DNA from 2 places in the Streptacidiphilus sp. EB103A genome. Region 2 is predicted to be linked to the other one. Evidence: riboswitches for the same ligand, from Rfam matches in the RefSeq annotation. Region 2 holds a riboswitch; the other holds the start of a gene.
What was found. A riboswitch is a leader RNA that binds a small molecule or an ion and turns the genes downstream of it on or off. The one in region 2 is predicted to bind cyclic di-AMP.

Region 1 (6,592 bases), on a different contig from region 2:
ACGCCTGGCGCCGGGCCGGGCTGGACCGGATGCGGCACCGCACGGTGTCGACGGGCCTGGAGGACGGCGCGTTCGTGGTCCGCAGCCGGGTCGCGCCCGCGGCGACCGACCTGGGTCTGCTGACCGAGTACCGCTGGAGCCAGCAGGACGGCCGGCTGCGGCTGGACGTCTCGGTCGTACCCGAAGGCGACTGGGACGGGCTGACCCTGCCCCGGCTGGGGCTGCGGATGGCGCTGCCCGCGGCGTTCGACCAGGTCGACTGGTTCGGTCTGGGCCCGGGGGAGTCCTACCGGGACACCAGGCAGGCCGTTCATGTCGGCCGGTTCGCCGCGCCGGTGGCGCAGCTGCAGACGCCGTATGTGATGCCGCAGGAGAACGGCAACCGGTCGGACGTGCGCTGGGCGACCTTCCTGGACGCCTCGGGGGCGGGGCTGCGGGTCGAGGGGGAGCCGTTCTTCGACTTCACCGCCCGGCCGTGGACCCCCGAGGACCTCGACGCCGCCCGGCACACCGCTGATCTGCGGCCGCGCGACCAGGTCTTCCTCACCCTGGACCAGACGCACCAGGGCATCGGCAGCGCTTCCTGCGGCCCGGGCGCGCTTCCGCAGCACCGGCTCACCGCCGGGGTCACCGCGTTCTCCCTGCTCTTCTCGGAGGTTCGGAGCTAAGGCCGTCCTGACGCCACGTCGGCGAACGGGGCGCCCCCGTCGCCGACCGCCACCTCAGTCCACAACCCCCAAGGGACCGAACCCACACCACCCGCGCAAGCGCCGCGAATAGCCTCGAAACCGGAAGCCAGAACGCATCAGCTGACGGGAGCCCCACCATGATCCTCATCAACGCAGCGTCGAAGCGCCCCGGCGAGGCCCCGCTCCGCCGCCTCACTCCGGGCAGCGGCACCATCGTCGTCCCGCGCGCCGCGGGCACCCGAATCACGGGCAAGCAGAGCGGGTGACCCCGCGCTGCGGGTATGCGGAGCGCCGTCGCCCGCGCCGCCCCGCTCACTGCTCGCCGAGCGCCATCCACTTCTCCGGCGCGGCCAGCGGGGCGAAGCCGACCTTGGCGTACACGGCGTGCGCGTCCGCGGTGGCCAGCATGATCCGGCGCAGGCCGTAGGCGGCCAGCTCGTCGCGGACGGCGCCGACCAGTGCGGTGCCCAGGCCCTTGCCACGGACCTCGCGGGCCATGTAGACGTCGCAGAGCCAGGCGAAGGTGGAGCGGTCGGTGACGATGCGGGCGTAGCCGACCTGGGCGTCCGAGGCGAGGTCGTAGACGCCGAAGTTGAGCGAGTTCGCGATGGCGGTGTCCTGCTTCTCGCGGGCGCGGCCGAGAGCCCAGTAGGCGTCCTGCGACAGCCAGCGATGGATCAGGCCGGGGTCCAGCCTTTCGGGGTCGGTGGAGATCTCGTAGCCGTCGGGCAGGTCGTTGGTCATGCCGGCAATCCAAGCAAAGGGGCTGGTGGCGGAGCCAGTGGTTTTGGACGGGACGCCCTGCGGTTCGGCCGCGTCCGCTGCTTTGTATGCTCGGCAGGTGTCACCCGCGCGCGTGCGGGCCCTGCGAGAGGAAAACGATGACCACCGAGTTGAGCTCCACCACCCTGGATGATCTCCTCGACCGTGCTCGCAAGGACTACGAGGCGCTGGCGGGCCGTGGGCTGTCGCTGGACCTCACCCGGGGCAAGCCGGCGCCGGCGCAGCTCGACCTCTCCGACGACCTGCTGAGTCTGCCCGGCGGCCGGCACACCTCCGCCGACGGCACCGATGTGCGCAACTACGGCGGGCTGCAGGGGCTGGCCGAGCTCCGGGAGATCTTCGCCGAGGTGCTGCAGGTGCCGGTGGCGCAGCTGCTCGCGGCGGGGAACTCCAGCCTTGAGCTGATGCACGACTGCCTGGTGCACGCGCTGCTCAGCAAGGTGCCCGGGGCCGAGTCGCGCTGGGTGGACCAGGAGCCGATCACCTTCCTCTGCCCGGTCCCCGGCTACGACCGGCACTTCGCGCTCTGCGAGCGCTTCGGCATCGACATGGTCCCGGTGCCGATGACGGAGTCCGGGCCGGACATGGACGTGGTGGAGGCGCTGGTCGCCGGGAACGCGTCGGTCAAGGGCATCTGGTGCGTCCCGAAGTACAGCAACCCGGACGGGACCTGCTACAGCGACGAGACCGTGGCCCGGCTGGCCGCGATGGAGACCGCCGCCCCCGACTTCCGGGTCTTCTGGGACAACGCCTACGCCGCCCACCACCTCACCGACGAGCTGGTGGAGATCGCCGACCTGCTCGCGGCCTGCGAGGCCGCGGGCAACCCGGACCGGGTGTTCGTGTTCGGCTCGACCTCCAAGATCACGGTGGCCGGCGCGGGCGTGGCCTTCTTCGGCTCCTCGGCCGCCAATGTGCAGTGGCTGCTGGGCAACAACGCCAAGCGGTCCATCGGGCCCGACAAGGTCAACCAGCTGCGGCATGTGATGTTCCTGCGCGACGCGGACGGTGTGCGGGCCCACATGGAGCGTCAGCGGGCCCTGCTGCAGCCGAAGTTCGAGGCGGTGCAGCGCATCCTGGAGGCCGAGCTGGGCAGCACCGGCCTGGCTGCGTGGACGACCCCCAAGGGCGGTTACTTCGTCAGTCTTGAGGTCGCCGAGGGGTGCGCGAAGGAGGTCGTCCGCCGCGCCGCCGGAGCCGGAATCGTGCTCACCCCGGCCGGCGCCACCCACCCGTACGGCGACGACCCGCGCGACGCGGTGATCCGGATCGCGCCCAGCTACCCGACCCTGGAGGAGCTGGAGCAGGCGATCCTCGGCCTGACCGCCTGCGTGCGGGTGGTCGGGTACGAGCAGCAGTTGGCGGTGTAGCGGGCCCCGGACCCGGGGCGGCCTCAGCGCGGGGCCCCGCGCTGCCGCGGATGGGCCCGGGGCAGCGCCAGCGCGGAGAGCGCCGCGGCGACCGTGCCGGCGGCGGCCGGGCAGCACCAGTCGACCAGCGAGGTGGCGGCGGCGCCGACGACCACCGCCGCCAGGCGGACGGCCGGCCAGCGGTCCTGGCGGAGCAACTCGCGCCGCCCGGCCCGGCCCAGCAGGCCGGTGTAGGTGCCGGTGAAGTAGGTCGTGGGCACCTCCCAGGTCTGCGCCTGCAGGCCCATGGCCAGGGCCACCGCGACGATCAGCACCAGCTGGGCCGGCAGTGACCGGCCGGACCCCAGCGCCCAGGCCGCCGCGGTGGCAGCGAGCAGCCCGGTCCCGACCGCCAGCAGGGCGCGCACCGGCACCCGGGGCCGGGCCCGGCCCGCCGCCGCGGCGCCGAACCCGTACCCGGCCAGCGACGCCAGGGCTCTGGGCACGACCCGGTGGTCACCGGACCCGACCGAGGCTCCGACCAGGACCAGGTTCCCGGTCATCACCCCGGCGAAGATCTTGCCCAGGCAGAGGAACGCGAAGGCGTCGGCGGCCCCGGAGGCGGCGGAGAGCACCAGGTGCACCGGCTCGTCCTGGGTGGTGGGCTGGGCGGGCTGGGCAGAAGGCATGGCGGCGGTGGAACTCATGGGGCCATTGTTTCCCGAGGGGCCGTCCGGTGGTGGCCGCCGGGCCGGGGCGGCCTGTCGCACCGGCTCAGAGGCGCCCGTACCAGACGGCGTCGGTCCAGATGTGTTCCAGCCGGACGTCGGCACCGGGGTGGGGCGCGTGCCAGACCTGGTTGTTCCCGGCGTAGATCGCCACGTGGTAGACGCGCCGGCCGTCGTGGAAGAAGACCAGGTCGCCGGGGAGCCGGTCGCTGCTCGGGATGTGGGTGGTGTTGTCGTACTGGGCCTGGGCGGTGCGCGGCAGTTGGGCGCCGGCCTGGTGGTAGGCGAAGAGGGTCAGGCCCGAGCAGTCGAAGCTGTCGGGGCCGGCCGCCCCGTAGCGGTAGGGGGCGCCCTGTTTGGAGGCGGCCACGGTCAGGGCCTTGGCCTGCAGTGTGGTTGCTTCTGCGGTCGGCGGTGCCAGGCCGGCGGTGGCGAGCACCGACAGGGTCACGACGGTGACGACGCCGGCTCGGATGCGCCCTGGATGAGGGCGCGCTGCGGTTTTCGAGGTTGTCGAGGACTTCGAGGACTCGGTCACGCGGGTTCCTCCGGAACCGCCTACGGAAGGTGTCCTGTCGGGTTCGGGCTCCGAAAGCTGCCCGGCCACCGCAGTGGCTGCACCCCAAGGGACGGTCCTGTTCAGGCCGTCCCGCCGTACTCGGGTCTCCCGCTCTCGCCGATGGGTGGGTGCGGAACTGACGTCCGACCGGCGGCGAGACTGAGCGTCCGGGCGGACCGCCCCGCCACGGCGGCGGGGACTTGTTCGGTCAGCCGTCAGTATTGCGACGTTGGGATCCGGTCTTCTCGGTGGACGGACGGGCCGGCGCGAGCGGCGGTGCGAAGTAGCACGGCTGGCGGTGACTCTGGGTGATCGTGATGGCGGTGCTGCGGACTTCATGCAGCCCGGCAGGAAAAATATTCTTTGCCCATTTCGGTATCAGGCTGTGAGCAGCCAGAACGCGGACGGTTCGGGTCGCGGTGCCACTCGATTGCCGGATGTCCCGGCCACACCTGTTCGAGTGAAGTCGAGTTCCGGGGGCGGGCGTTCGGCGATGGGGGCCTGGGCGAGGGTTGCGCCGTCCGCGCGGCCCGGGTCGTCGGCCCGAAAGAGTGCGACTGGCCCGGCGTGTCGCGACGTGAACAGGACGATTCTGTGACCGTTTCATGATGTTACGTCAGTGAATCAGGGGGAATCAGCGGCCCATGACAATGAGTGACCAAGAAGCTGAACTGGCGCTCCAGCGCCTCGTCGCACAGGCGGGCTTCTGGTCGGCCGCCGAGCCCGGCGTGGAGCCGGCCATGGACGACGAGCAGCCTCTGGAGACGCTGCTGCGATGGTGGGGCCGGCTGCGCTTCCCCGATCCGGAGTTCCCCGAGATTCCGCCGCAGGGCCGGTCCGAGCGGGGCGGGGTCTGGCCGCGCGGGTAGGTCGGGGGTGGGTCGGGGCAACGGATCGGCGCTGGATGCCTTGTGGCTGATGGCCGGGGTGTGATAGCTATGCCAGAAGGAAACTGACGGACCGTCAGATGGAGTTGCCGGCCCGGACCGTCCGACGCCTTTCCCGCCGCAGGATCTGACCGCCCAGGAGGCCCCTGATGGAGTTCGGCATCTTCCTGAATGGATTCGTGCCCGGCCCGGCCGCGCACGACCGCCCTTCCGAGCACCTCGCTCTCAAGCGGGAGTTGGACCTGGCCGTCAAGGCGGACAAGCACAACTGGAAGTACGTCTGGTTCGGCGAGCACCACACCCTCACCGAGTACAGCCACATGTCGGCCCCCGAGGTGGCGATGGGCTACGTCGCCGCGAAGACCGAGCAGATCCACCTGGGCACCGGCATCAACAGCCTCTCGCCGCGCAAGGAGCATCCCGTCCGCTACGCCGAGCGCGCGGCGATGCTGGACCACATCACCGAGGGCCGCTTCGAGTGGGGCACCGGACGCGGCGCGGGCAGCCATGAGGTGGCCACCTTCGGGATCATGGACACCGAGTCGACCCGGGCCGAGTGGGACGAGGTCTCCCGCGAGGTCGTCAGGATGTGGGAGCAGTACGACTACTCCTTCCAGGGCGAGCACTTCACCGTGCCCACCCCGCACAACATCCTGCCCAAGCCCTACGGCCACTCGCACCCGCCGATCTGGATGGCCTGCGGGAACCCCGGCTCCTTCGCCAAGGCCGGATCGCTGGGCATCGGCGGCATCGCCTTCAACTTCGAGCCGATCTACAACCTCAAGGGCCGGATCGAGGCCTACAAGGAGGCCGCGGAGAACCCGGTCGAGATCCTCGGCGACTACCAGAACAACAACGTGATGATGACCAACGGCGTGATCTGCCTGAGCGACCGCCGACGGGCCCGGGAGATAGCCCTGTCGGCGGGCCTGGGCTACCTGGTGACACTGGTCAACCTGTACCACGACACCATGCCCAAGTCGCTGGACGGCATCACCTGGCCGGACGCGCCGATCCACCTCGGCGCGCTGGGCGGTGAGGAGTTCCTGGACGAGCTGATCGCGGGCGGCTACCTGCTCTGCGGGACCCCCGACGAGGTGTGCGAGCAGGTGGCCGCGTACCAGCAGGTCGGCTGCGACCAGCTGGTGTTCGGCGTCACGGGTGGGCTGTCGCACGAGGAGAGCCTGGAGATGATCGAGCTCTTCGGCGAGCAGGTCATCCCGAACTTCGACAGCGCCCCGGAACACTCCACCGCGGTCTACCGCCGCGGCGCCGCCGGCCCCAAATACCCGCCCTACAACAACCCGGTCGACCCGTCCCTGCGGCACACCGTGCTTCCTCCGGCGGCGATCATCCAGCTGCCTGAGTGAGCGAGCGGGTGAGCTGCTGACAGCTGCGGCTCGGCCCTGGCGGGGTGGGGGAGGCGGGGCGTTTCCGCTGGTCGGCGGCAGCTGTAGGTGGCTTACATGGCGCCACCGTTGCCGCCCGCCCCCGCCCGTGGCTTGTTGCTGTTGCTCGCTCCGCTCGCGGGCCAACAGCAGCGGGGGAGCCGGGTCGGGGCCGGGCGCCGTTGCCGGGCTGGGGTCGTGGGTGGGGT
Region 2 (6,592 bases):
GCGACATGGAGGCGGTCAGCGACTCGCCGCGGACCAGCATGGTGACCGACTTGGCGCCCCTGGACAGGAAGACCGCGGCCTGCCCGGCGGAGTTGGCGCCGCCGACGATGTAGACGTCCTGGCCGGCGCAGCCCACCGTCTCGGTCAGCGCGGAGCCGTAGAAGATGCCGCGGCCGGTCAGCTCCTCCATGCCGGGGGCGGTCAGCTGCCGGTAGGCGACGCCGGTGGCCAGGATGACGGTGTGCGCGGAGATGGCGCTGCCGTCCGCGAAGCGGACCGTCCGGGCCGAGCCGCAGATCTCGAAGCCGGTCACCTCACGGGCGGTCAGGATCTCAGCGCCGAACTTGGTGGCCTGGCGGCGGGCCCGGTCCGCGAGCTGCGAGCCGGAGACCCCGTCCGGGAAGCCGAGGTAGTTCTCGATCCTGGAGCTCTGCCCGGCCTGGCCGCCGGTGGCGGTGCGCTCGATCAGGACGGTGCGCAGGCCCTCGGAGGCCCCGTACACGGCCGCGCCCAGACCGGCCGGGCCGCCGCCGATGACGATGAGGTCGTAGAAGTCGGCGGCGGGGGTCGTGGAGAGGCCGACCCGCTGGGCCAGCTCCTCGTTGCTGGGCTCGACGAGGGCGTCGCCGTCGGTGGTGATCACCACGGGCAGCCGCTCCCCGTCCTCGCCGGCGGCCGCCAGCAGCTGCCGGCCCTCGGCCTCGGTGACCGGGTACCAGCGGTAGGGGACCTGGTTGCGGGCCAGGAACTCGCGGACCTCGGAGGAGCGGGCCGACCACCGGTGCCCGACCACCTTGGTCTCGTCCACCTGGTGCGGGTCGTCGGCCAGCCAGGCCTTCAGCAGGCTGTCCAGGACCGGGTAGAGCTTCTCCTCGGGCGGGTCCCACGGTTTGAGCAGGTAGTGGTCCAGGTCCACCACATTGATGGCGTCGATGGCGGCGCCGGTGTCCGCGTAGGCGGTCAGCAGCACCCGGCGGGCCTGGGGGTAGATGTCCATGGCCGCTTCCAGGAACTCGATGCCGTTCATCTCCGGCATCCGGTGGTCGGCCAGCAGCACCGCGACCAGCTCGCCGCGCAGCTTCATCTCCCGCAGCGCCTCCAGCGCCGAGGGGCCCGACTCGGCCCTGACGATACGATGGCCCTCGCCGTAGCGGCGCCGCAGGTCCCTGGCGACAGCCCGGGACACCGCCGGGTCGTCGTCCACGGTCACGATCACCGGTCGCTTGGTGCTCTCCGGTCCGGTCGTCGTCGGCATCGCCGCTCCGCCCTGTCGTCGGATCTGCCCTGTCGTCGGGTCTGCCCGGCCCAGAGGTCGTGAGAGGGCCGGGTTCCTACGCTATCCGCTCGGGCGCGTCCGATCCTCCGGACGTGTGACTGGGTGCGGCGAACCGGGTCGGGAACCTGTGAATCATGGAACGGCGGCGTGACGGATCCCACAGTCTGTTGTGGTTTCAATCAAGGTCTGTCTACCTTTCTGGCGTTCGCACTTAAGCGGAACCGACATCTCCGGAACGCCGAGTCCTGCCGCCGGAGAAGTTGCGACACCAGCTACCGCACCACGGCAGGAGCGGGGGAACCAGGTAAGCCGCCACGTCGACCTTGGTCGTCGACGTGGCTTGGGGTGAAGTCGTGCTGCGCACGACCGGGCAACTCCAGCCCGAATCCGACAGCTCACCTCGTAGGCGTGGGAGAGGAAACGCTGCTTCATGCTGTCCGTCCACGGGCGTCACCGCGCTCCGAAGCCCCGACGCACCACCGCCCAGCGCCTCATCGCCTCGGCCGGACTGGCCGGCGTCGGCCTCACCGTCCCGCTCGTCACCGCCGGCAGTGCCTCCGCCGCCAGCGTCTCCACCTGGGACGCCGTGGCGCAGTGCGAGAGCACCGGCAACTGGAGCATCAACACCGGCAACGGCTACTACGGTGGCCTGCAGTTCTCGGCGTCCACCTGGGCCGCCTACGGCGGCACCCAGTACGCCGCCACCGCCGACCAGGCCACCAAGGACCAGCAGATCGCGGTCGCGGAGAAGGTCCTGGCCTCGCAGGGCCCGTCCGCCTGGCCGGTCTGCGGGCCGCAGGCCGGTCTCACCCAGGGCGGCGCGGCCGCCTCGGTGAACACCTCGTCCTCCGCCGGCTCCTCTTCGAGCTCCTCCTCGACCTCCTCCAGCAGCTCGTCCTCGGACACGTCCAGCTCCTCGGACTCGTCCTCCTCCTCGGACACGTCCTCCTCGTCCACCGCGAGCAGCGGCAGCTACACCGTGGCCGCGGGCGACTGGCTGTCGACGATCGCGACCAAGGAGCACGTCTCCGGCGGCTGGCAGCGCCTCTACGCGCTGAACCGCTCCGTGCTCACCTCGGGCCCCAACGTGATCTACCCGGGCCAGAAGCTGACCCTGGGCAGCGCCTCGGGCTCGACCTCCTCCAGCAGCAGCTCGGACTCGACGGCCACCGACGCCTCGGCCACCACGTCCAGCAGCGGCTCCAGCTCCAGTACCACCACCGCGAGCAGCACCTCGACCAGCTCCAGCAGCGGCATGGCCGCGGCCGCCGCCTTCGCGCTGTCGAAGGTCGGCGAGTCCTACGTCTACGGCGGCACCAGCGACGCGGGCTGGGACTGCTCCGGCCTGGTCCAGGCCGCCCTGGCCAAGGCCGGCATCTCCGCTCCGCGCACCAGCGAGGAGCAGGCCACCGCCAGCACCCGGGTCTCCCTGGACTCGCTCCAGGTCGGCGACCTGCTGTTCTGGTCCAGCGACGGCACCGCGTCCGGCGCCTACCACGTGGCGATGTACGTCGGCAACGGCGAGTACGTCGAGGCCGCCAACCCGAGCTCCGGCGTGAAGACGGACACCATCAGCAACTGGGCCCCCGCCTTCGCGGGCCGCATCAGCTGACCTGTTGACCAGCTGACGCGACATCATCTCCACCCGTCAGGGGCGCGGCCGGTCCGGCCGCGCCCCTGAGGGAGTTCCGTCCAGGCTGAGCCGCAGCTCGCGGAAGCGCTCGGCGATGGCGTCCAGGGTGTAGTGGGCGTTGAGGCCGCTGGGATTGGGCAGGACCCACACCGCCGTCCCGCCGAGGGCGGAGGACTGCGGGCCGACCGCGGCTCGGGGCGCGTCGAACGCCACCCGGTAGGCGCCGATGCCCAGCACGGCTAGCGCCTGCGGGCGCAGCCGCTCCACCCGTTCGCGTAGCGCCACCCCGCCCTCCCGGTACTCCTCGGCGGTCAGCTCGTCGGCCTTGGCGGTGGTCCGGGCGACGACATTGGTGATGCCCAGGCCGAAACCCAGCAGTTCCTGCTGCTCCTCCGGCTGCAGCCGGCGCGGGGTGAACCCGCTGAGGTGCAGCGCGGGCCAGAAGCGGTTGCCGGGGCGCGCGAAGTGGTGGCCGGTGGCCCCGGACCACAGCCCGGGGTTGATACCGCAGAACAGCACCCGCAGTCCGGGAGCGATCACATCGGGGATGGTCAGGTCGGGGGCGGCGGCGAGCTGCTCTGCTGTGGGCTTCACGAACGACAGTCTGCCCGCTGCGACCGGCGGTCCGTTGAACGGCCCCTCCGCTGCGTTAGCATCCAGGGACGCCGCCAGGCCGTCGTTCGAAGGAGAGCCCGCACCATGCCCGACCAGCCGGACCCGCTGTTCGCGGGCGTCGACGCGCTGCTGGCCGCGGTGCAGTCGGGCCAGGTCCTGCCGGTCCCGGAAGAGCGGGTGCGGCTGCGGCGGGCCGCCGGGCTCACCGAGGCGGCGGTCGCCCAGGCACTGAGAACCCGGCCGGCCTCGGTGCAGGCATGGGAGGAGGGCCGCAGCGAGCCGTCGGGTGCCAAGCGGGAGGCGTACCGCCGCCTGCTGGAGGGCCTCGCGCAGCGCTTCCCCGGCGAGGCCGAGGGTGAGGCTGCGGCTGAGAAGGTGCCCGCGCCCGTTCCCGTCCCGGCGCCGCCCGCGCGGTCCGAGTCGCGCGGCTCCCGCCCCGCCCCGGTGCCGCTCTCCGACGAGCAGGCCGAGCGCCGCTTCGCCAACGGCCCGCTCCTGGTCCTGGACGGCGACGGGACCGCCTACGGCATCGGCGGCCTGGTCCTGGACTGCCCGGCCCGTACTCTTCCCGCGCTGGTGGACTGGACTCTGACGCAGGCTCAGATCGGCTCGCCCCGACTGCACCGCTCCGGCCGGGACGGCGACCCCCTGGTCGTCCTCACCGCAGCGGCCGCCGAATCCCTCGGGCTGCCGCTGGAACTCGCGGACCGGCGCGGCCTGCGGCTCCCCGACAACCACCCCGTCATCAAGCAACTGACCAAGGCCAAGTGGCAGTTGACGAAGCGTGGGTTCGGCCCCTGGGCCCGGATCTACCGCCCGGCCGAGGGCGGCCGGCGCCACTGCGTCCAACTCGCGGTACTGCCCTGGGAGGCACTGGACACCCGCGCCTGGAACGACGCCGCGACCCTGCCGCCGCCCGAACTCGCCCAGGTGCTGGGCGAGTACGCGACCCGGGTGATCACGCCGCGCGGCTCCACCGCTGTCTCCGGCTTGGAGCTGATGTCCGCGCTGCGCCCGCCCACCCGTGCGGTGCGCGGCGAGGACGGCGTCTGGCAGTCCGGCCCGGTCCCCGGCTCGCTCGCGGTCGCGGTCGACCCGGCCCCGCCGGAGGCCCCCGACGAGCACCCGGTCGCGGTCGGCCGGGCCGAGGGCGAGGTACTCGACGAGGAGGCCTACGAGTGGATCCGTGATCCGGAACTGCTCACCGACGCCGAGTGCGAGCTGCCCTGGGCGGTGGGTGTGGACGTCAACATGGCCTTCGCTGCCGCCGCGAACCGGCTCAACGTCGGCCTGGGCGCCCCGGTCCACGTCCATCAGCCCGCATTCGACAAGACGTTGCCCGGGTCCTGGTTCGTCGACCTCTCCCACGTCTCCTTCGACCCGCGGCTGCCCAACCCCTTCACGCCGGACGGCGAGCAGCCGCAGGGCCCGGCCTGGTACGCCACCCCGACCGTTGCCTACGCAGTCGAACTCGGGTACAGCGTAAGGCCGTTGGAGGGCTGGCTGCGCCCGGAGCACGGCCCCTACCTGGATCCCTGGTACCAGCGGCTGCGGGACGCCTACCTGGCCACCATGGCCGAGCTGGGGGTCACTTCGGCGATGACGCCCGCCGAGTTCCTGGCCGCGATGGAGCAGCACAAGCAGCGCGACCCCGGGCGGGCCGCGGTGCTGTCCGCGATCAAAGCCACCGTCAAGGGCGGCATCGGCAAGCTGCGCGAGCGCCCCCAGGGCGCCCGGCACCGGCCAGGTGAGCGCTGGCCGGCACTGGAGCGTCCCACCTGGCGTCCCGACATCCGCGCCGCGGTGATCTCGGCCGCGCGGATCAACATGCACCGCAAGATGCTGGCGCTGGCCACCAAGGCCGACCTGTACCCGGTCGCGGTGCTCTCCGACTGCGCGGTCTATCCCTCCCCGGGGCCGTCGCCGCTGGACGTGCTGCCGTACGACCCGGCCACCGGCAAGCCGCTGCCGGGCGGATTCCGGCTCGGGGTGAGCCCGGGGATGGTCAAGCACGAGGGCACCCAGACCTTCCTCTGGGCGGCCCAACTCCTGGACCAGGCGCACAATCCGGCCCGGCACATCAAGGGCACCGACGCCGCCGCTGGCGGGGAGTAGGACACCGCCATGGGAACGATCGGCGACAGCCTGGAGCGCGCGGCCGAGGACACCTTCACCCGGAAGCCGCCGGTCTCCACCGCGGCGCGGGTCGGCTACCTGGTCAAGCAACTCGGCACCACCAGGGCCACGGCCCAACTGCTGGGAGTCTCCCAGCGCTCCGTCGAGCGCTACCTCAAGGGAACCCGCAGGCATCCGCCGCAGGCTATCGCTGCCAAGATCGACGCTGAAGTGAAGCGGCGCTGGCAGCCCCTGATCCGCAAGCGTGCCGTCAAGCGCGCGGTCGACACCGGCGGCATCACCGTTGAGACCCGCGCCCGCTTCGGCTTCACCGCCGCCCCCGGCTCCACCGACGACCCCCGGCTGCGCCGCATCACCGAACACCTCCCCCCGGCCTACGCCCAGCAGCTCTTCGACGCCCACGCGTCCGGCGCCACCGAACAGCAACTGGCCGCGATCGTCGCCCAGGGCCTCCAGGAGATGTACTTCAAGGACCGCGGCCGCCGCGCCCAGGGCCTGGTCGTCGACCTCAACACCATCGACTACCTGGACCTTTCGTACTGACGCGGGCCGTCATACGCCAGCGGCTCCGCTGGCCGGCACGAACGGCGTGAGAACGGTCGGGTTAGCCGTCGGTGCATGAGGGCCAGTGGGCTACTGCCCATTCCGTCCAGCCCGGCCATCCGGTTGGCGGGGGCGGGATCTCGCCGCCGTCGAGTTCGGCGGTGTCGGGTACCTGGAACTGCTCCCGCCACGCGTCCACGTCGGCCTCGCTCATCGGAAACGTCTGGTGCGGTGTCGTTTCCTGGCGGTGTGCGATGCGGACGAGCTGGACGTCTTTGTCCACGGGTAGGTAGACCACCTGGCATGCTGCCCCGGCCGACCGGGCCAGCCAGCGCAGTGCCGACCGTTCGTCGCGGCCCCAGAGCCCGTAGTCGAGCACGACGCTGGTC

Region 1: linked by a shared signal. The riboswitch ahead of ABH941_RS26375 (C40 family peptidase) and the one ahead of ABH941_RS10585 (transglycosylase family protein) in region 2 are both predicted to bind cyclic di-AMP.

The regions. Positions count from the first base shown of each region.
Region 1 covers NZ_JBGCAQ010000016.1:175,946-182,537, forward strand. The annotation lists gene ABH941_RS26350 (glycoside hydrolase family 2 TIM barrel-domain containing protein) at 1-668, shown strand, start outside; gene ABH941_RS26355 (hypothetical protein) at 827-955, shown strand; gene ABH941_RS26360 (GNAT family N-acetyltransferase) at 1,002-1,433, opposite strand; gene ABH941_RS26365 (aminotransferase class I/II-fold pyridoxal phosphate-dependent enzyme) at 1,571-2,842, shown strand; gene ABH941_RS26370 (DUF1275 family protein) at 2,866-3,528, opposite strand; gene ABH941_RS26375 (C40 family peptidase) at 3,596-4,024, opposite strand; cyclic di-AMP (ydaO/yuaA leader) riboswitch at 4,090-4,249, opposite strand; gene ABH941_RS26380 (hypothetical protein) at 4,753-4,977, shown strand; gene ABH941_RS26385 (LLM class flavin-dependent oxidoreductase) at 5,145-6,365, shown strand.
Region 2 covers NZ_JBGCAQ010000005.1:303,221-309,812, forward strand. The annotation lists gene ABH941_RS10580 (FAD-dependent oxidoreductase) at 1-1,255, opposite strand, end outside; cyclic di-AMP (ydaO/yuaA leader) riboswitch at 1,540-1,700, shown strand; gene ABH941_RS10585 (transglycosylase family protein) at 1,707-2,888, shown strand; gene mug (G/U mismatch-specific DNA glycosylase) at 2,925-3,512, opposite strand; gene ABH941_RS10595 (transcriptional regulator) at 3,609-5,639, shown strand; gene ABH941_RS10600 (XRE family transcriptional regulator) at 5,649-6,203, shown strand; gene ABH941_RS10605 (AAA family ATPase) at 6,265-6,592, opposite strand, start outside.